DNA from 2 places in the Thermoanaerobacter kivui genome. Region 2 is predicted to be linked to the other one. Evidence: riboswitches for the same ligand, from Rfam matches in the RefSeq annotation. Region 2 holds a riboswitch; the other holds the start of a gene.
The links. A riboswitch is a leader RNA that binds a small molecule or an ion and turns the genes downstream of it on or off. The one in region 2 is predicted to bind fluoride.
Positions count from the first base shown of each region.

Region 1 (11,139 bases), 750 kb from region 2:
CCTATTGAAAGTGTGTCTTTAGGCTCAATCGTTTTTAATATACTTTTTATATCAAAGAATTTATAATCTAACCAAAATTTTTCTTGGTTTGTAAGATCAAGTAGTGCTTTGGACACAATGGGATTAAACATTTTCCTAGTATTGCTTTTTATAAATTCTTTAATATTAAAACGAATGTTATATTCGTTTTCTATTCCAATTAATGAAGCATAACGTATATCAAATTGGTCAGAGATGAAAACAATCTGAGCTCCTAAAGGGATAGAATCGCCATTCAACTCAAAATGTCCGCTTCCATCGTAATTTTCATGATGATATCTTATAATATCCGAAAAATTTTCTCCAAAAGGCAGTTTCTTTACAATCTCACTTCCTCTTTCACTGTGTTTCCACCATTCATCTGTGTCAAAGTCTTCGTATATATCCCCTTTCCCTATATCATGTAAAAAAGCAGAATAGTATACTTTTTTTGTTTCTTCTTCATCCAAATTCAGCATCTCGGAAATCCTTAGAGAAATATAAGCCACCTTTCTTGCATGTCCCATATTTTTATACTCTTGTACGTCAAGGACCAAAGATAAAGCGGACAGCAGATTATTATAATTCAAATTCACATTTTATTCCTCCTAACCGATATTTATTTTCAACTAATATATATTATACACTAACTAAATTAAATTTCCTAGATAAAATCCAACATAATATCCCAATATTCCCCCTATCAGTCCAAATATAATTGTCAATGACATGTATATAAATGCATGAAAATATTTTTTGTTCTTGATCAAGTCTACTGTCTCATGTGAAAAAGTTGAATATGTTGTAAAAGCACCTAGAAATCCTATTGTCAAAAAAAGTTTAACATCATAGCTTAAATCTACATTTATTTTAGGACTTGACAAAAAGTTTAATAAAAACGCACCTAATACATTTATAATAAAAGTTTCGATAGGAATAACTATCTCTCGGTTTTCCTTTATATGCCGCGATATTTCATATCTCAATATTGCTCCAAAAATTCCTCCAATTCCCACATATAGTATACTTGTCACTGTTCTTCCTCCCTCTCCTTTAGTAAGTCAAAAGTTTTGTCAGCAAATTCAAATCCTAAATAAGACATTAAAAGACCACCAAATATTGATAAAATCATATAACTTAGAGCAATATAATCTTTCCCTGCTTTTAATAAATTTATTGTTTCCATACTAAAAGTAGAAAATGTTGTAAAAGCCCCAATAAATCCTGTTGTTATCCCTAATCTCAAATTAGTATTTACCTTGTACTCATCCATAGTAAAATTAGCAATAAAACTTAACAAAAACGAACCTAAAATGTTTATTATAAAAGTTTCAAAGGGAAATGCAGTGTGATACATCTTTGTAAAGTAAATTGTTATTGAATATCTCAGTACGGCTCCAAAAAACCCGCCAATCCCTATATAGATGTATTCCATGAAAACTTCCCCTTTCTGTTTAGATTTTTGGACAATAAAAAGCCCCTATTAGGCCTTATATCACATCCTAATAGGAGCCATCAGCGTTTCCGCATTTATGGCGAGCTCCATCGCCTCACGTTGTTTATTATAATAAAGTACAAATGAAAATGCAATATCTTTTTACAATTCCCTTCTGCCTTCAAGAGCCCTTGAAAGAGTTACAACATCAGTGTATTCAAGGTCACCGCCTACTGGCACACCATGAGCAATTCTTGTAACCTTTATTCTTAACGGCTTTAAAAGTTTAGCAATGTACATTGCTGTCGCTTCTCCTTCTATATCCGGATTTGTCGCAAGTATGACTTCTTTGACATTTCCGTTTTTGACTCTGTCCAAAAGTTCTTTAATTTTTATATCCTCTGGCCCCACTCCCTCCATTGGTGAAATGACTCCATGGAGTACGTGATATACACCTTTATATTCACGGGTTTTTTCCATCGCGACAACATCCATAGGATGAGAAACTACGCATATAAGCGAATGGTCTCTTTCTTTATCGCTACATATGTTACATATTTCAGTGTCTGTTATGTTATAACAAATTTTACAATACCTTATTTTCTCTTTTGCCTCAATAATAGCCTGTGATAAACTTTTTACCTCTTCCAAAGGCATGTTTATTATAAAAAAAGCAAGCCTTTGAGCAGTCTTAGTTCCTATACCAGGTAATTTTGACAGTTCATCTATAAGCTTAGCTATGGATGCAGAATAACAGTTCATTATTTCACCTCAAAACAATCCAGGAATATTTAACCCTCCAGTTATTTTTGCCATTTCAGAAGCGATCATCTCTTCTGCATTTCTTAAAGCCTGATTAACTGCTGCTAATACAAGGTCTTCTAACATTTCAACATCGTCTTTATCGACCACATCAGGGTTTATTTCAATACTTACAAGCTCTTTTCTGCCATTAGCCACTACCTTTACCATACCACCGCCAGATGTAGCTTCTACAGTTTTTTGTGCTAATTCTTCTTGCATTTTCTTCATTTCTTCCTGCATTTGCTGGGCTTGTTTAATCATATTATTTATGTTAAACCCGCCCGGAAAACCGCCTTTTGCCATAATAATATAACCTCCTAAATTTTATTTTCTTTATAAAATATTTATATGCCTCATTAAAGTATTTGTGAAAAATAAATTTTATATTATTTCTATATCCTCTCCAAAAAGCTCTTTAACCTGTTTTATGAGCAATTCTTCTTCATTTTTTTTTAGTTCAAACTTCAAAGAAAGCTCTTTCCCCGCTACTTTTTTAAGTATCTTTTCAATAAAAGTTTTATTTTCTACTTTACTTAGCTCATCCTTTAAGAAAGAATACTCCTCAGGATATTCTAACACAATTGCCCCGTTTTTTAAATAAGGAACACCTTTTTTCATAAAAGTATATACTGCTATCCTTTCTCTTTTCACTATTTCTTTGACTTCATTCCACACCTTATCCAAATCTATGTCTTCTTGCTGAGGCAAGATATTTTTTTGCCCTTCCTCCCTTTCTCTTTTAAAATTTTTTATTTCTTCCTTTTGATTTTTTGCCTCTTGTTCAGAGTTTTTAATAAATATTTGACCCTGCTTCAATTTTTCTTCCAGCTGTTCTACACGGGCCAATAAACTCATCATATCATAAGAAATTTCCTGTTTTATCAATCTCAAAATAGTAACCTCTAAAAGAGTTACCGGAGAAATAGCATATTTAATTTCTCTCTGTAAATTTATAAATTTTTCTAAAGCATTAGTCAAAAACGCTGTTCCAAAGTTTTGGGATTTTCCTTTTATCGTTTCACTGTCATTGTATAAAATCCCTTCTAACTCCTCTCCTCCTGTTTTATAAATTACCATGTCTCTCAAAATAGAAATTAAAGATTTTAAAAAATTTCCTATATCAACTCCATAGGATAAAATTTTATCCAACTGTTTCAATGAAGATGTAGCATCCTTAGCATTTATATACTCTAAAAGTAAAAACAACATTTCATCATTAGCTACACCCAACATCTCACATACATCTTCATAAGTTATAAGGTCTTCCTTGTAAGAAGCGCACTGTTCTAAAATACTTATAGCATCTCTCATAGAACCATTTCCATAGAGGGCAATAGTTTTAAGCCCCTTTTCTTCGATTTTTATTCTACTGTCATTGCAAATTCTATCAAGATTTTGAGCAATTAACCGCGTAGGTATTCTCTTAAAGTCAAACCTTTGACACCTTGACAAAATAGTATCAGGCAATTTATCAGGTTCAGTAGTAGCAAGAATAAAAATCACATGAGGAGGAGGTTCTTCCAATGTTTTTAAAAGAGCATTGAAAGCTCCCGTAGAAAGCATATGCACTTCGTCAATTATATATACTTTATATTTTGTCAAAGAAGGAGAATAAATAACAGATTCCCGTAATTCTCTTACATCATTTACACTGTTGTTAGAAGCAGCATCAATTTCCAAAATATCCATCGTAGTATTGTTATTGATGGATTGGCAAACTTCGCAAGAATTACAAGGTTCTCCATCTGTATTATTTAAACAATTAATCGCTTTTGCAAAAATCTTAGCTACACTAGTCTTTCCTGTACCCCTTGTACCGCTAAAAAGATAGGCATGCCCTATTTTATTGAATTTTATCTGATTTTTCAAAGTTTTTACAATATGATCTTGCCCCACCACCTCTTTAAAGCTTTTGGGCCTATACCTTCTATATAAAGACTGATACATGCTTTAACACCTCGTTATATTCAATTGTAACAAAAAAAAAGATATATTTCTATATCTTTTTAGTTTCTTGACAAACCTTTTTGTAAGTAATTTAAAGTCTCTTGCTTTTATGTTGGGTGCAGGCTCACATATCTAAGTCGTGTCTATGGCTCGTTTTGGACAGAGGGGACACACTAAGATGCTTCCGCGATGCACCTTACGTATAAAAGCGGAGACTTATTAAAAAAACTTTGTCGACAGTCTGAAAGATATATTTCTATATCTTTTAAGAAACGTTTGTAAAAATCTGATTTTTTATCTCTTCTAATCTCTGCTTTTTGTTCATATAAAGGGAAATAAACGCATCTACCACCTCAGGATGGAATTGAGTGCCTTTATACTTTAAAAGTTCGTTTATAGCCTCTTCAATATTCATCCCTTTTCTGTACGACCTATCTGATGTCATGGCATCAAAAGCATCTGCCACCCCAAGTATCGCCGCTTCTATAGGAATTTCTTCACCTTTGATCCCATAAGGATATCCTTTTCCGTCGTACCTTTCATGATGCTTTGAAACAGCCTCTAATATCTCTTCCGGCAGATCTATGGGCATTAAAATTCTTCTTGATATTTCTGGATGACTTTTAATTACCTTATATTCTTCATCTGTAAGTTTTCCCGCCTTTAAAAGAATAACATCTGAAATACCTATCTTTCCTATATCATGTAATATCCCAGCAATTCTAAGTTGTTCTACTTTTTCTCTTGAAAGCCCCATATATTCTCCTATCAAAGCAGCATATTGAGACACTCTCATTGAATGCCCTTTCGTGTAAACGTCTTTTGCTTCAACTGCATAAGCAAGAGCCTCTATCGTCTTTATATATAACTTTTTAATTTCTTCATAAAGCTTAGAATTTTCAATTGCAACGGAAACTGCACTCGCAATCGACCTTAACAAGCTCATGTTTTTTATTGTCTTAGTAGCAGTCCATACGTTCAATATTCCGATCATTTCATTTCGGGAGACTAAAGGCACAATAACCACAGAAAAGACTTCTTTGGAAGCAAAAATAGGGGTTATATTTTTATCATGTGGAAACTCGTCAACATCCTTTATTTTTATTTCTTTCAAATTCACCAAATCATTAACATCTTCCTGTGGCAATTCTATTTCACTTGAAATAAGATAATCTTTAAGCTCCCCGCCTTTTATAAGTAAAACAAACTTTCTTGACTCTTTATCATACTCTCTTATGGTACATAGGGGTGAATTGAGTATATTTGCAACCTTTTCCACAATATTATTTAACACTTCTTTCATGTCACTTCCTGATGTCAAAAGCCTTCCTACATCACTGATAGCCAAAATTTCATTGTTTTTTTCAACTATTTGCTGTTTAACTTGATACATCTCTGTAATATCCCTGGAAATACCTTGTATTCCTACCACATCTCCGTTAACTTTAAGCCTTTTTACGTGAGTTTCTGTTATGACCAACAAACCATCTTTACTTCTAAAATTAATCTCTGAAAAATTGATTTTTCCTGCCATCATGTCTTTTAATGTCTCTTTGCTTTCTTCATCAACAATTTCCAATAGACTTTTCCCTAACAACTCTTGAGGTGTGTAATTCAAATACCTTACAATTCTCGAATTGACAAATTCAATAATAAAATTTTTGTCAGTCACCCACAAAATGTCTTTGATATTATCAACTAACAATCTATATTTTCTTTCAGAAATTTCTAACTCATGGGTAAGAACTTCTAACTGCTCATATGAGGCTTCCAACTCCGCATTAAACTCTTGCAATTCTTCATTTTGGCGAATCAAATTTTCTGTTTGCTCTTTTAATTTCACGTAACTTTGTGATAAATCCCTTGCCATAGAGTTGAAATTTTTTGAAATCTCTACAAATTCCTTTGAATCGGTAATATTTAAGCGATATCTAAAATCCCCCTGAGATATTCTCTTTACACCTTCATTTAATTTTTCAAGTGGCTGAGATAGCTTTTTAGACAAAACAGCAGACATCCCCATTGAGATTAATAAAATTATGCTACCGATAAAAACTTTGTTTTCAAATCCTGATAAAAAATGCGCAATAGACAATATGTAAACGGTTATCGATAAACCAAATAAAACAACGAATAGTTTTTTCTTATAATCACTTAACATAATATCCTCCAACTTTCTTCTTTTGTAGAAAACAAATTCCCTATATTATTTTCGGATAAAACGCACAAAAACTTAAATGAAAACTTTTAAGAAGGGCTACATAAAGAAATTCTTAAAAGAATGGAAAAAATAAAAGGCCGTACACCCAGCTTCGACCTGCCACCATAAGCGTTACATAAGCAGTTAGCTCCACTCAAGCGCCCCTGCGGCACACGGAAGTGTTTGCTTACCGCTGCTTCCTTCCGGACCTGACGGGGTTCGCAAATTTCCGTTGCGCAGGACTCAAGCATCAACACCACTTACTTATGCCAGACCTTACAATGGTCAGGCCTCAGCCTGGGACTTCGACCCTGCTATAGCGGATTGCAGGTTACAGGGCACCGCTACCTCCCCATCTAGTACGGCCAAGAATTATTACCTTGTGTGTAATTTAAGTATATCACATAAAAAATACATTGGCAATAACCAATTGTACAAAGATAGTGTCAAGATACTGTAGGATTTTTTTAAGACAACCCCTGAAACTTAGTTAATTTCATACTTCAACTTATCATGCTTTTTATATAACTTGTGCATATTTTAATGCTCTTAAAACCCTATATATTGGCGTTACTTTCCCTATATTCAAAACCGTAATATTGTTTATTTTTTCATTTGTAGACGTTTTAACTCTCCTTACCGCTTCTTTTATTTGCTTCTTCGTTAAATTATAACTCCCAGCATTGATATTCTTTTTCTTACCCCATTCTGCTTCTCTTAAGTCTCCTCCATTCTTGCTGAATACCCTTAATTTCGCCATTAACTTTAATCCTTCTCTACTCCACCCTAGTGGATTCCTGCTTAATCTGGCTGAAAATACATGGCTTATATGCCCTTCTGCACTGCACCCTATTACATCTTCGTCTTTGTTGTATATCACTATTCCTTCCCAATTGTTTAGTATGTATTTCCTTGCTTCTTTTATCTTCTCTTTCTCTCTCTCTTCCTCTGCTGCCTTTATTAGCTCATCAAATACCTTCTTCACTCCTTCTTTATTCCCTTCATTTATTGCTCTCCATATCTTATCTCTATACTTTGGCTCTTTTGATGTTGCTTTTAATACGTATTTGTTTAAATGATATCTGTCTAACACAAACCTTGATTTTAATATCCATTTTAATCCCTCTTTTATCCACGGTGCCCCATCTCCTGCTATGTATATCTTCTCTATCTTCTCTTCTTTGTAATTGTCTTCTATGTAATTTGCTACATCTATCCATATGTCTTCAGGTTTCTCTCCTACATATGCTTTGTAATGCACATTTCTCAGTACATTTCTACCATTTTTCTCTTCTTTACCTTCATGTATGTATATCAATCGCGGTGTTTCATTGCTGCCATCTTGCAAAGGCACATGGTCTTCATCTGCTTCTATGTATAATACCCTTACCTCTTTCTTCTCTTTTATTTCTCTCTTTACTTCTACTTCTCCTATTTCCCTTATTGCGTTTAATACCGTCTGTTTACTTAACTCCTCTGGACATGCTTTTTTACTACTTCTCTCATATGATTCTTCTATCGCGTTTTCTACTAACTTTATTTTTACTCCCTTCTCTATCCTATCGTGCCGTCCTATCTCTAATGCATCATCTATCAAGTATGTATATCTTCCATCCTCTCTGGATTTGTAATATGTCCTCTCATATTCTATATCCCCAAGGATTGTCGTTAATCTCTTTTTATCTTTCCTCTCTACTACCCATTTTTCTTTCCTTCTCTTATCTTCTTTTATTATCCTATCTAACTCTTCAATAATTGCTTCTATTGCCTCTCTACCTAGTTTGTCCGTCAGTTCCTTTATCCTTGCTGCAAGCTCTGTAATATTCATTCCTTTATTTAATAAATCACCAAAAATTTCTACTACTTCCTTAGTGAAATTTAGAGCATTTTGTAGTATAATATCCTCAAAGATATTTTTTTTCACAAGAGACACCCCTTTCTGTATTGTTTTGTTTTCCATAATCTATTTTATCACAGGGGTTGTCTCTTGTTTTTTATCACTTAAAAAATCCTACGATAATTTTACACTATGTTGTACAAAAATAGGATAGATATTATACGAAAGGATTTTACTTAATGCAATCCCTAAAATCATTAATGAAACAAATCCACCTATAAAATTTTGAATTAATCCAAACATAATTAAAGATATCCCTTGAAAAATAAATCCTGATACAATAAAAAATTTTTTATTTACCCTTTTTCCGAATACTAATAAGGCTAATGACCCAAATAATCCTCCAACTGTAATCGCCGAGCTAATAATTCCATAAAATGTGCTGGAAAGGTTCAGAATATTTTTTGTGTAAAGTGGTATGTATAAAGATATTGGTGCTAAAAATAAATAACACCTCCGCCTATAATAGCAATAAAAAAGCAAAAATTTATTGCTTTTAATTACACGTAAGCCATCCAAAAACTGACTGAATAGATTTTTATTTTCTACACTATTTATAACCTGTTCAGATTCGCTTAAACTCATATTTTGCTCGTAATTTACATTGATAAACATTTCAAAAATTCCGGATAAAATAAAGGAAATTCCATTAGCAACAAATAAGAATACAGGATTAAATAAAGCAAATAAAATACCTCCTAATATCAACTCCAACTATGTTAATCAGATTAGCAGCAGTTTCACTTAAAGAGTTTGCAGATATTAAATAATCTTTTTTTACTATGTCTGGAATTATCGCTGTGCTTGCAGGTTTAAAAAGGTGTTTAAAGTAGACATCAAAAAAGTAATTATACTATAGATGAGAAAATACGATTACAATAAATTCCACATAATAAAATTATAGAGACAAATGCTCACTTCTGTGATATAACTTTAATTACCACAAAAAAATCAATAACAGGAGTGGAGCATATGTCTCATGATAATAGAATAACAGAAAACTCAGCAATTTACCAGTACCTTTTTAAATTAAATTTTATGCTATACTTCACCAAACCTGTTATTCGCCATATTGTGGAATTTATTATCGCTGCTGTTCAAAAAGGTTACAGTGGCACTGTTACTGATATTGTTAATTTAAGCTTTGCACATTGTCATAGAACTACCTTTGGCAAATTTTTAAGCCAAGGTGTTTGGAATATAGAATATGCATGGAGAGCTATAAGGCGAGAAGTTATTCGTATTATTTATCAACTTTCTCAACCCATAAAAGTCCTTTGTTTGTGATATTTGATGATACTATTGCTGAAAAGACCAAGCCTTCGTTACAGGCTAAACATCCTATTCAAGCAACAGGATTTCATCAATCGCATTTAAAAGGAAAACAGGTTTGGGACCATCAATTTCTTGCTATGGTGATATCTTGTGGCAGAATAGTATTGCCATACTACATTATGGTATCAACACTCCCGATACCCAAAGGGCCAGCATATGGTCTTTGTGATTCCTGGTTTGCAAATGAAAAAGTAATTAATGCACACTTTAAGCAAGGCTATCATCTTATTGGTGCGCTTAAAATCAACCGCATTATATATCCCAAAGGGATTCGCATCCAGATAAAAGACTTTGCCCAGTATATTGATAAGAACGAAGTTCACCTCGTTACAGTGAAAGGTTCTAATTACTGGGTATATCGTTATGAAGGTGCTTTAAATGGGATAGATAATGCTGTAGTTCTAATATGCTGGCCTGAAAAAGCTTTTAAAAATCAAAAAGCTCTACATGCATTTTTATGCACTGATACTGAACTAAATACTGAGACTATTCTAAATTACTACAGTCAGAGGTGACCCATAGAGATTTTTTTCAGGCAGACAAAGAACAACCTTGGCTTAAATACATATCGAGTACGCTCTACAAAATCAATAGATAGGTTATTATGTCTTATATCATTGACATACCTGTATTGTACAGTTTCAAGTGATAAATATTGTCAATTTGGTTGTGGAATAGTTATAGTTCGTAAAGATGTACAAAAGCAGCGTATTCAATGGAACTATGATCAAGCTAAAAATAATATACCTATCGATGAGATTTTTGAGCAACTAAAATTGGCTTAGATAAAGTGTATCTATCTAATGGTAATATTTGTTATTAAATTTTCTCATCTATAGTTTATAATTGCAGAATCTTTCATTGTATCTGCTTTATCAGCATTTTTCATTGGAATAGAAGGTAAAGGCACGGAAACTTTTTGATTTAAAGTTTTCATAATATAGTCTTTACAATACTGAGCAAGATTTTTAAGAAGATGAAACCGGTCACTTACTTGTATCGTATCAGGATGTGCCTCTTTTATTGCATTGCGGTATGACATAGAGCCATCTCTTGAAACTGTTTTTATATTAGGAAATGTTTTTAGCTATTCTACAACATCAACATAATCTCTTGAATTAATCATATCAACTATAAACTCCTCTATTGCAAATTTAAACAACAAAAAACCACCTCCTCCTTTTCCTTTTAGGGAGATGGTTGTGTCGGAAATATGTACACACGATTCTTTGTAGGTTATTCAATTTTTTTTCACTCAGTCGTGTTTTTGCGGTTTCTGTAAGAGTTTATTTGCTGTAACCTACGATTTTTTCGTTTTGAAAATTTATGAAAATGGCGGAGAGAGAGGGATTCGAACCCTCGGTACCCCTTTTAAAGGGTACACACGATTTCCAGTCGTGCACCTTCGTCCACTCGGTCATCTCTCCACGTTTTACTGGACTTCAACCCATATAATTACTCCACCGTTTTATTCAATTTTCATGGCGGAGAGAGTGAGATTCG
Region 1 is NZ_CP009170.1:45,003-56,141, reverse strand. It holds gene TKV_RS00260 (HD-GYP domain-containing protein) at 1-614, opposite strand, end outside; gene crcB (fluoride efflux transporter CrcB) at 669-1,052, opposite strand; gene crcB (fluoride efflux transporter CrcB) at 1,049-1,453, opposite strand; fluoride riboswitch at 1,518-1,577, opposite strand; gene recR (recombination mediator RecR) at 1,616-2,215, opposite strand; gene TKV_RS00240 (YbaB/EbfC family nucleoid-associated protein) at 2,225-2,560, opposite strand; gene dnaX (DNA polymerase III subunit gamma/tau) at 2,639-4,204, opposite strand; gene TKV_RS00230 (HD domain-containing phosphohydrolase) at 4,470-6,365, opposite strand; RNA gene ffs (signal recognition particle sRNA large type) at 6,503-6,769, opposite strand; gene TKV_RS00225 (ISLre2 family transposase) at 6,925-8,328, opposite strand; gene TKV_RS00220 (MFS transporter) at 8,416-9,015, opposite strand; partial or broken gene TKV_RS00215 (transposase) at 9,274-10,421, shown strand; gene TKV_RS00210 (transposase) at 10,466-10,705, opposite strand; tRNA gene TKV_RS00205 (tRNA-Ser) at 10,970-11,063, opposite strand; tRNA gene TKV_RS00200 (tRNA-Ser) at 11,119-11,139, opposite strand, start outside.
Region 1: linked by a shared signal. The riboswitch ahead of crcB (fluoride efflux transporter CrcB) and the one ahead of TKV_RS08605 (DUF6062 family protein) in region 2 are both predicted to bind fluoride.

Region 2 (11,139 bases):
GAGCCTCTCTTTGAAGAAGAATTAGCACAGCTTGACAATGTCGTAATGCTTCCTCATATAGGAAGTGCAACAGAAGAAGCGCGAAGGGACATGTCAATACTTGTGGCTCAAAACATAATTGATATAATAGAAGGAAGAGTGCCTCGCACTCTTGTCAATAAAGAAGTACTAAATAAATAATTATTCTTAATGAATCCTCTTGTAGGGGATTCCTTAAACTCAGCTAAAGTATTTAGTAAGTTTCCGCTTTTATGCGCAAAGTGCATTGCGGGAGTCCCATTTTCTCTACCTCCGTATTTCTTTAAAATCTAATACTTGAACCTCATATTTAAAATCATAAATATTTTTATACTCTGTTTCTGCTTCACCAACCTGATTAGAGAATGGAGAGCTTATCCCTCATAATACGATTACACATATAAATGGTTGAATCTCATAACTCTTTAAGAGATGATTACGAAGTTACAGGAAAAGAATTGGACACTTTGGTAGAAGAAGCGTTAAAATTAAAGGGAGTAATAGGGTCCGTATGACTGGAGCGGGCTTTGGTGGATGCACTGTAAGCATTGTAAAAGAAGAATTTATAGAAGTGGTTACCCGTAATTACACTCAAAAAATAGGCTACGCACCAACAGTATATATAACGGGAATAGGTGAGGAGCAGGAGAAATTAAACATTGAAGGAGGAAGAAAATATGGCGGTTCTTGTATGCGGTGGGGCAGGTTATATTGGAAGCCATACTGTTGTAGCACTTTTAAGGAGAAATGAAGAAGTTGTCGTTGTAGATAATCTTATCACAGGTCATAAAGAGTCTGTTTTAGGAGGGAAACTGTATATAGGGGATTTGAGAGATGAAGATTTTTTAGACAAAGTATTTACAGAAAATGAAATTGAAGCAGTAATCGACTTTGCAGCATTTTCACTTGTCGGAGAAAGTGTAAATGAGCCATTTAAATATTATGAAAACAATGTGTGTGGGACGTTGAGCCTTTTAAAAGCGTTGAAAAAGTACAATGTCAACAAAATTGTATTTTCTTCAACAGCTGCAACATACGGAGAGCCGGAGAGAATTCCAATAGAAGAGGAGGATAGAACTAATCCCGCAAGTCCTTATGGTGAGACAAAACTTGCCGTTGAAAAGATGTTAAAATGGGCAGACAATGCTTATGGAATCAAGTATGTCGCTTTGCGCTATTTCAATGTTGCGGGAGCTATTGAAACAGGCGAAATTGGAGAGGACCATTCACCGGAGACGCATCTTATACCGATTATACTTCAGGTTGCACTTGGCAAAAGGGAAAAAATAATTATTTACGGAGATGATTATCCTACAAAGGACGGAACGTGTATAAGAGATTATATTCATGTGATGGACCTTGCCGATGCACACATACTTGCACTGGATAAATTAAGAAAAGACAATGAAAGTGCGATTTATAACCTGGGAAATGGAGAAGGATTTAGTGTAAAAGAAGTTATTGAAGTTGCAAGAAAAGTGACAGGACATCCTATTCCTGCAGAGGTTACCGGGCGCCGTCCGGGAGACCCCGCAGTATTGGTAGCTTCATCAGAAAAAATCATGAAAGAATTAGGATGGACTCCAAAATATGCTTCTTTAGAAGAAATAATCGAAAGCGCATGGAAATGGCACAAAAATCATCCACAAGGTTTTTACAAGCAGTAAAGGAAGAAATCTTAATGGAAAACTTTTTTGTGTGCGCTAGGCACAGGATAAATTTAAGCAATGAAGTGTTGTTATAGGTATGGCAGTGAGAACCGTTTGACAAAGGGTAGAGTGTACATCAACCTTTACTAGATATTGCAATGATAGGGACATGGCAACATAAATTTCAGAAAATACATCTTTATGATATAATTTAATAAAACAAAGAAATAAAGTAGAGCTTTTTTCAAAACTAGGGTGTAGGAGATGATGCAGTTGAAAGATAAAGAAAAATTAAAAAATATGTTAGGCGAGTTAAATAAAATAGTGATTTATAGGAATATTATCAATCATAGCCTGATAAAAAGAGTAATTAAAATTTTACATGGGCTTTTAAAGGAAAAACCCTCTACTGAAATTATTTATTCTGAATACAGCAGCTTTTACAAAGATATTACCGAATATGCTTTTAAAAAGGGAATTCATAAAAACGTTTTGCGCAGTTTTTTATCGGAGGAAATTGCCTATGATGAAAATCCTTTTAGCCGCATTTCAGAAAAATACGGTTTTGATGCAGTAAGTGATTTAATGATTGAAGTTGTCGAAAAAGAAATAGGAATTTTAAGGGAATTTTCTTATATAAACATAGCGGAAACTGCAAATAATTTATTAAAGACTGAGTTACCTGACTTTGAAAAATATGCTAATAATATTTTTTTTAAAGAAATCGATAATAACAAACTGCCATTAGAAAAATTATGGGAGCTAAAAAAGGGTGAAATTGCCGGATATTTGGCAAATTATTACCATTTAAATGGATGTGGCATTTTTGGAAGATATAGAGCCTTTCGCTGGGTTATAGAAAATGGGTTAAGACAGCTAAAGGGAATAGAAAATGTTGACCCTATAACTTTTGATGATTTGATAGGCTATGAAGAAGAACGCAAAATAGTTATAGAAAATACACAAGCTTTTCTAAAAAATTTTTCTGCTAATAATGTACTTTTATACGGCGATAAAGGTACTGGAAAATCCTCTACTATTAAAGCTTTGCTCAATAAGTTTTATAGAGAGGGTTTGAGGATTATAGAAATTAATAAAAATGACATAAAAGATTTGCCATACATAATTGACTTAATTAAAGACAGAGGAGTAAAATTTATATTATTTTTTGACGATTTGTCTTTTGACGAAAGTGAAGTAAATTATAAAGAACTCAAGTCAGCATTGGAAGGTGGTGTAGGAGTTTTACCGCCAAATGTAATAATTTATGCAACATCAAACAGAAGGCATATTATTACAGAGAATATAAATGACAATGAACTTCACAATACAGATGCAAGAGAAGAAAAACTTTCTTTAAGTGATAGGTTTGGGATAACTGTTACCTTTGTTTCACCCAGCCAAGAAGAGTATCTAAAAATTGTTAAGGGTTTAGCTGAAAAACACAATATAGAAATAGAGTGGAATCTTTTAAAAGAAAAAGCGTTAAAATGGGCTATATGGCATAACGGAAAATCGCCAAGAAGTGCAAAGCAATTTATAGATAATTTGAGATATGAAGTTTACAAAAATATTGTTTAAATTTTTTGAAAAATTTGTTTAAAGGCAGGCTAAGTTTCATAGATATAAAGCATGACTTTTAATTTTTGAAGATTAGATATATAATAATAAAGATAAACAAATCGATAACGGAGGGATAAAATGATGAAATTTTTTCTTGACACTGCAAATGTTGACGAAATAAGAGAAGCTAATGCATTAGGTGTAATATCAGGTGTTACTACAAACCCATCTCTTATTGCTAAAGAAGGAAGAGATTTTATTGAGGTAGTAAAAGAAATTACTCAAATTGTAGATGGTCCTATAAGTGCAGAAGTTATAAGTGATGACAGTGAGGGCATGATTAGAGAGGCAAGAGAGCTTGCAAAGATACATAAAAATATAGTAATAAAAATTCCTATGACGGCTGAAGGGTTGAAAGCAGTAAATGTTCTTTCAAAAGAAGGAATTAAAACGAATGTAACGTTAATATTTACAGCAAATCAAGCCTTATTAGCAGCTCGAGCAGGTGCGACGTATGTAAGTCCTTTTGTAGGTAGGCTTGATGATATAAATACAGATGGCCTGCAGATTATTGAGGATATTGTCCAAATATTTAACAATTATGATATAGATACAGAGATAATTACTGCAAGTGTAAGACATCCTATACATGTTTTGCAAGCTGCCAAGTTAGGAGCTCATATAGCAACAGTTCCCTACAAAGTGCTTATGCAGATGGTGAAACATCCGCTTACAGATGCGGGAATAGAGAGATTTAAAGAGGACTGGAGAAAAGCAGGACTTAAAATATGATTTAAAACATGAAAGAAAGCAGGGTAGATATAAAAAATCTATCCTGCTTTTTTAGGTTATTTAAGAATGATTTTGAGAATATAGATAATAAGAGGTGGTTAGTGTGAAAAAGCCTTTTACTTTTTTGTTATATTTGTAAAAAGTATTCATTTTTTGGTCCTCAAGCAGTTTCAGGAGTGCAAAAAGTTTTGGATTTATTTAAGAAATATAAAGTAGTCAATCCTGTTTCACTTGAGGGAGACAGAGAAAAATTGTGGCAAGACTTTATTATTGCTAAAAACACTGCAGTATTAGTAGAAGAAAGCTATAAAATAGCACAGCTTAAAAATTTACAGTCAAAAGGAAAATTATTTGAGTTTGATGTAGCGATGTATCCTGAAGGGGAAAGTGGCATACCTTTGACATTATCACCTAAAATATATGCCTATGGCATAAAAAAACAAAAAAATGAAAAAAAGATTGAAATGGAGTATGAGCTTATAAAGTTTCTTACAGAAGACCAACAAAAGGTGATTGAATTAGGTTATGTACCAGTTAAAAAAGATGTAGTTGCAGAAGATGATAGTGTGAAAGTAAAATAGTTAAATTTGGGCATGACAAAAAGGGCACCAAATGAAGCTGCCCAAAGCCAAATAATGGTAACATATAATGTTTAAGTAATTTTTGGAGGGATAATAGTACAACCTTCTTTTTCTAAAAGTTTAATAGCTTTCTTAATATATTGTTGCCTATGCTTTTGATAAAGTTTTTCTGGCATATTAGTGTAATCGGAGTCAGAAGGATTAAAAGGTTCCCTTTTCAAAAGCATATGATAGAGACAAGTGAGGATCATACGAGCAATAGCAACAATTGCCCGTTTATGACCGCGGCGCTTTTTAATACGTTCATATTTAATCCTAAAATAAGGATTCTTTTTATCCCTAATTGCTGCATTGGCACACTGTATTAAGAGAAGTTTTAAGTAAACACCTGCTCTTGAGACATGGACAGATTTTTTCTTACCTGCACTTTCGTTGTTTTGAGGAGTAAGACCAGCCCAAGAGCAAAGGTGCTTGTCAGATTTAAAAACTGTCATATCCGTGCCGATTTCAGCGATGATATAAGTTGCCGATTTTTCGGTTATGCCAGGTAGGGTAACAGAGATATCAATCAAGTCTTGATAAGGTTTGGCTAATTGAGAAATGGCTTTATCCAAATCAGAAACACAAAGATTGATAAAGTCATAGTGTTTTCCGCAAACCTTCATCTTGACTGATTGATCAACCCTAGAGATAAAAATTAAAATATATAGACATTGACTGAATATCCAGCACAAAAACACTAAGGAATTGCTTATACAATGATTAGTGTACGTGATCAAAGTCACACTTATTTGTGCTTGAGAAGATATTCTACACATGTTAAAATGCGGACTTGAGTCCAATGAGTGGTAGAAATAATTCCACTCCCTCCTCCGTGCTTTGTAGTATATCTATATATTTTAAAGAAATTATATCAAAAATATCGCTCAATAGGACACTTTCATTACAATTTGTGCTTGAGCAAAGCGAAAGGATGTGGGTTAAAATAAAAAAAATTGAATTGGCTACTAATTATACAAATATCATCCCTCCATTTGATGGATGGAGAAAAATAAACAACAAAGTGATAGAAAAAATAAAAGAAGGGATAAAGAATAACAAAAATGCTTTTGATATAACAGAGGAAATAAAAAACAGTGTGAGTCAGTAAAGGGTATATTTATGGTTTTTCTTGTGATGATGAGAGGCTTGGACACTTTCTTTTTATTGGCATATACTTTCTTTATCCCTTTAATAATGTGACACATTTAATAAAGAGTTTCTTTCAAAGAAAAAAATGTTTTTGAATCTATTATTTAATATAACTTTTTTACAATTGTATTTTTTATTGGTGTGCTAAATAAACTGGTATTATTATTTTTTTACTGTGTCGTAATATCTAAGAGCGTCTCTTAATATTTCTTGGGCTATTGGTGCTGCTACTTCTCCCCCCATATAACCATTTTGCGTTGGATTTTTAACAAGAACTAATACCGCAATTTTGGGGTTTTCAACTGGTGCAAATCCAGCAAATGATGCTACGTATTTTCCTGGAGCATAATTTTCAGTTGTACCAGTTTTACCACCTACTGTATATCCAGGCACTTGTGCTGCTCGTCCGGTACCCTCTGTTACTGTTTTTTCAAGTATATATCTCATTGTATCGGAAGTTTCTTTAGAGATTACCTGTCTAACTATTTGAGGCTTATATTCTTTAATTATTTTATCGCCGTTTTCGATGTATTTTACAATATGTGGAGCCATAAGGTTGCCACCGTTTATTACACTGGAAAAAGCTGTAATCATTTGAATGGGGGTTACAGCGATTCCTTGACCAAAGGACATAGTAGCAAGGTCGACAGGATATATTTTTGATTTTGACAAAACCATTCCACTGACTTCGCCAGGAAGCTCAATTCCAGTACGGGAACCAAAGCCAAAAGCTTTTATGTATTTATAGAAAGCATCGACGCCTAATCTTTCAACTATTTGGACAAAAACTGTATCACTTGATTTTTCAATAGCTTGCGAAAAAGTTATATCTCCTAAAACTGTCCAACTTCTAATTTTTCTACCGGAGACTACATAGTATCCAGGGTCATAGAATCTTTCGTCTGGCGTAACTACAGCTGATTCTAATGCTGCAGAAGCGGTTATCACTTTAAATACCGAACCGGGTTCGTAAATACTTGATATTGCAGGATTTGACCAATATTCTTGTGAAGGCACATCTTGCGGATTATTTGGATCAAAATCAGGCAAATTAGCCATGGCAAGTATTTCACCAGTTTTTGGATTCATGACTATTGCTGTTATGCCATCTTCCGGTTTATATTTTTCATATGCTTTTTCTATAGCTTTTTCAGTGTAACCCTGTATGACCGAGTCAATTGTAAGTACAATATTATCTCCATTTACAGGTTTATGAAGTTTGTCTGGAAGTCCTACCTTTCTACCTTCTGCATCCACAAGAGAGATTTCACGCCCGGGTATGCCACTTAAATATCTGTCAAGAGAGTATTCAAGACCATATAAGCCGTTACCATCGATTCCTGTAAAGCCTAATACCTGTGACAGCATTTTACCATATGGGTAACTTCTTGTAAAAGTATTTTCTACATATATACCTGGTATGTTAAGGCTTTTTATTTTATTTATGTTGTCAAGAGGTACAGACCTACCGAGCACAGCCCACTCTGAATTTTTATTTGAAAGGATTTTATAAAGTGAGTCTTTGTCCATATTTAAGTATTTATAGAGTTCTTCTGAAGCTTTTTCTGGATTTTTTATAAATTTAGGAGCCGCAAATACATCTCCTGCTGGAACATTACAGGCAAGGATATTCCCGTTTACATCATAAATATTGCCCCGTTGAGGCTTTAATATGATATCAGCAGTACTTTGCCTTTCGACTGCCATGGCAAGTTTTGAAGAGTTTATACCCTGTATCCATATAAGCCTTACAATAAGTGCGAAAATCATGATAGTAAAAAAGATAAATATAATAAAGGTTCGTTTTTTTACATATGATGTCAATTTTATTCTAACCCCTTTTTATAAAGATTTTGTTTATTTCACCATAATTATACCATAGATATTTTGTAGTATGATTAGATAAAAAGATAAAAATGATTAAGCTTTATTAAATGCTAAGCAATTTGTAGTTTTTTTATCATAACTTACGGGAAACTGACTTTAGATGAAGACTGCAGATTTTTGACGCTATTGAGCACTTTTTTGCTATAGATATAAAAGGAAATTTATGATATAATAATTCTGTAAAGTAAAGTGGGGGAAGTTCGAATATGTTGAAGCATTCACCTCCATCCCCCCAACATCAAGGAATTGCAGGAGTAAAAATGGAGGTGAATGCATGGGCGAAGCAGTACAATTAATACTCATATTTTGTACTACTATCGTCGCAATAGTCGGTATTGTTGCACTTGTGGTTTGTAACCGTGATAAAATACAAGCAAAAATTCGGACACACGCCGATGTTACAGAGAAATTCAAAAGTGGTTTAGAAGTAGAAATAAAAGATAACTCTGCAGAAACAAAAAAATAGATTATGTTATTACAACATAATCTATTTAAAAAGCCCACCATATATTCGGACGATTAATCCTGCAATTCCTTGCTAAATATATTATATCCTAAATTTAAAAAAAAATAAACCCTGAATTTTAAAAAATATTATTTTTGAGGTGTAAAAATGGATACAATTTTTATTTCTGCAATAGTTTGTATAAGCCTCGTTGCCTTAGTTGGAATAGGTGCAATGGTATACAGAAAAGATAATTAAAAACTTAGTGTATAAAAATCATAAATCCAAACAAGAGTCTTTAATATGTAGCCTTTTCACTTGTAATTTGTTTAAAAAATGTATAATATATTGTAGAGAAAAAATTAAATAACGGTGATGAAGCTCACCTTATTGCCGTGAAGGCTAATGGCTTCTACATTGTTGAATGTAGAGGCCATTTTTGTTTATTTGACAAAAAAGAGAGGATGAGAATCTGCATGAAGTTAGAATTTATTCCATTGTATGAGGTTTTTGAAAAATATAAGAGAGGTTGTCCAATATGCAAGGTTATAAAAGACGAAGAAAAAGCCTATTGTGAGCATTTGTTTGAAGATGAGGTTTTAAAAGACCCTGAAATGTATGTCAAAATAAGAGAGACAAATTTTTGCCATTATCATTTGGAATTATTGAATAATTCATATGATAAATTGGGTTTGGCAATCGCATTAAAAGAGAACGTCACTTATAAATTACATCAAATTACGGAGAAACAAAAATCTTTAAAGAAAAAAAGGAAAAAAGAAAAAAAGAAACAAAAAACAAATGCCTTGTTTGTGATTATTTAAGTGAAAGAGATAAATACCAAATGCATATATTGATAGATATTTTACAGACTGATAAAGATTTTGTTGAAAGGCACAGTGAAAGTTTATCAAAATTATGCTTTTATCATTTAAATATGCTTATGGAACTTACAAAAAATATAACACCTGAAATTGAAAAAATATTTGAAATAAATAAAGCGGCAATTGAAAAGAATATAAGTGACCTCGAATGGTTTATAACTAAATTTGATTACAGGTTTCATAACGAGCCATGGTACGATTCTAAAGATTCAATTGAAAGAGCATTAAAATTGTTGCGAGGTGGCTATTATGATTAGGATTTCTTTTGAAATCAGCGATGAAAGCTTTGAAGAAATCAAAGAGTTAGTTAAAGATTTTGAAAAAGATGGTTTTACAGAAGAAGATGCCTATAGAGCTATTTTTGAAATGGGGATTAAGGCATATCAAATAGAACGGAATAATCCAAATGAAGATGATTTAAGAAGGCAGCTAATTACTCTGGCGTCTAAATATTCTGCAATGAAATTTAAAAATTTTCAGTTGATGCGTGACAACCAAACACTTGAAATAAGATTAAAAGGTTACGAATCTGAAAATAGATATCTTAAAGGAGTTTTAGGTATAAGGGTTGATGGAAAATGAGGTATATATGTCCTGTGTGTTTTAAAATAGGTGAAGTGGGAGAAGAAAAGTGTTCCAACTGTGGCTATGATTTTAAAAATATATCAAATGATGATTACAGTGAAAAACTTATAAAAGCCATAAATCATCCAGATTATAATGTGGCTTATATGGCAGCGAAGTTAATTGGAGAGCTTAAAATAAAAAAGGCAGAAAGAAAATTAATAGAATATTTGCACAGCAGTATAAAAACAAAAAAAGACCCATATATTGAACAAGCAGTTGTGTGGGCTCTTGGAGAGATTGGCGGCGAAAAGTCTCAGAAGTTTCTTTTAGAAAACAGAGATAAATTTTCAGTTTTAACAAAAAATATTATTGAAAATTCTTTGAAGAAAATTAAAACAAGAGTGGCAAATAAGGATGGTGAGACAATTGGAAAATAAAGAAATAAAAAACAATGAGAATAATAACATTAAAGTCTTAGGGTGGGTTGCATTTTTTGGCGGATTAAGTCAGGATATGATTGTACCTATTTTGCCTACTTTTTATACTCAAATTCTCGGTCTAAGTAAAGAAATGGTAGGTTTAATAGAGGGAAGCGTCACTACGGTTGTAAGCATTATGAGAATAATATCTGGAATAGTTTCTGATAAAATTGGAAAAAGAAAATCTATTGTGTTTATTGGATATTTATTTTCCGCTGTTGGAAGAGTATTACTGCCATTGGCGAATGGTGCTGCCATGGCTTTTGGGTTGAGACTGGTTGATGGTATTGGAAAAGGTACAAAAGATGCGCCGAGAGATGCACTTGTTGCAAAATCTTCTAAAATGAAAAATATGGGCTTTTCGTTTGGATTTCAAAGAATGCTTGACACATTAGGTTCCTTCCTTGGGCCATTGATTACTGCCGGTTTAATGCTCTTGTTTGCCAAATATATAGATTCTATAAAGTACAGATTAATATTTTTGATTGCTGGCCTTGTAGCTTTTATCACAATAATCCTCATAGGTTTATTTGTAGTGGAGCAAAAGGGAGAAAGAGTAAGTTCATCTTTCAAATTAGATTTGTCTATTTTTAAGGGAAAATTTCTGCTGTTTTTCATTGTAATGCTGATATTTACGCTTGGTAACAGTAGTGATGCATTTTTGATTTTAAGAGCACGCAGTGTTGGTGTAAAAGATTCAACGATACCGATAATTATAGCTATGTTTAATCTGTTTTATGCTTTATTATCAGTACCAAGTGGAGTATTGTCTGACAAAATAGGAAGAGTTAATGTAATAAGGTTAGGCTGGATTATTTATGCAGTTACATATCTCGGTTTTGCATTAGCAAAATTGCCGTGGCATATTTGGGTTTTGTACGCGATATATGGGGTTTACTATTCAACAACGGAAGGTGTTGCAAAGTCTCTTGTTGCACATATAGTCGATGATCGCAATAGAGGAACTGCTTTTGGGCTGTATAATGCATCGATGGGACTACTTGCACTTCCCGCAAGCTTTATTGCTGGATATTTATGGGACAATGTATCTCCTGCTGCACCCTTTTACTTTGGAGCATTGTG
Region 2 is NZ_CP009170.1:1,690,644-1,701,782, reverse strand. It holds gene gyaR (glyoxylate reductase) at 1-180, shown strand, start outside; partial or broken gene TKV_RS12475 (galactokinase) at 423-679, shown strand; gene galE (UDP-glucose 4-epimerase GalE) at 696-1,685, shown strand; gene TKV_RS08640 (ATP-binding protein) at 1,941-3,248, shown strand; gene fsa (fructose-6-phosphate aldolase) at 3,372-4,022, shown strand; partial or broken gene TKV_RS08630 (ABC transporter substrate-binding protein) at 4,160-4,594, shown strand; gene TKV_RS08625 (transposase) at 4,675-5,268, opposite strand; partial or broken gene TKV_RS13160 (ABC transporter substrate-binding protein) at 5,586-5,753, shown strand; gene TKV_RS08615 (peptidoglycan D,D-transpeptidase FtsI family protein) at 5,957-7,564, opposite strand; gene TKV_RS08610 (hypothetical protein) at 7,956-8,147, shown strand; fluoride riboswitch at 8,489-8,548, shown strand; partial or broken gene TKV_RS08605 (DUF6062 family protein) at 8,591-9,267, shown strand; gene TKV_RS08600 (hypothetical protein) at 9,260-9,592, shown strand; gene TKV_RS08595 (HEAT repeat domain-containing protein) at 9,589-10,014, shown strand; gene TKV_RS08590 (MFS transporter) at 10,004-11,139, shown strand, end outside.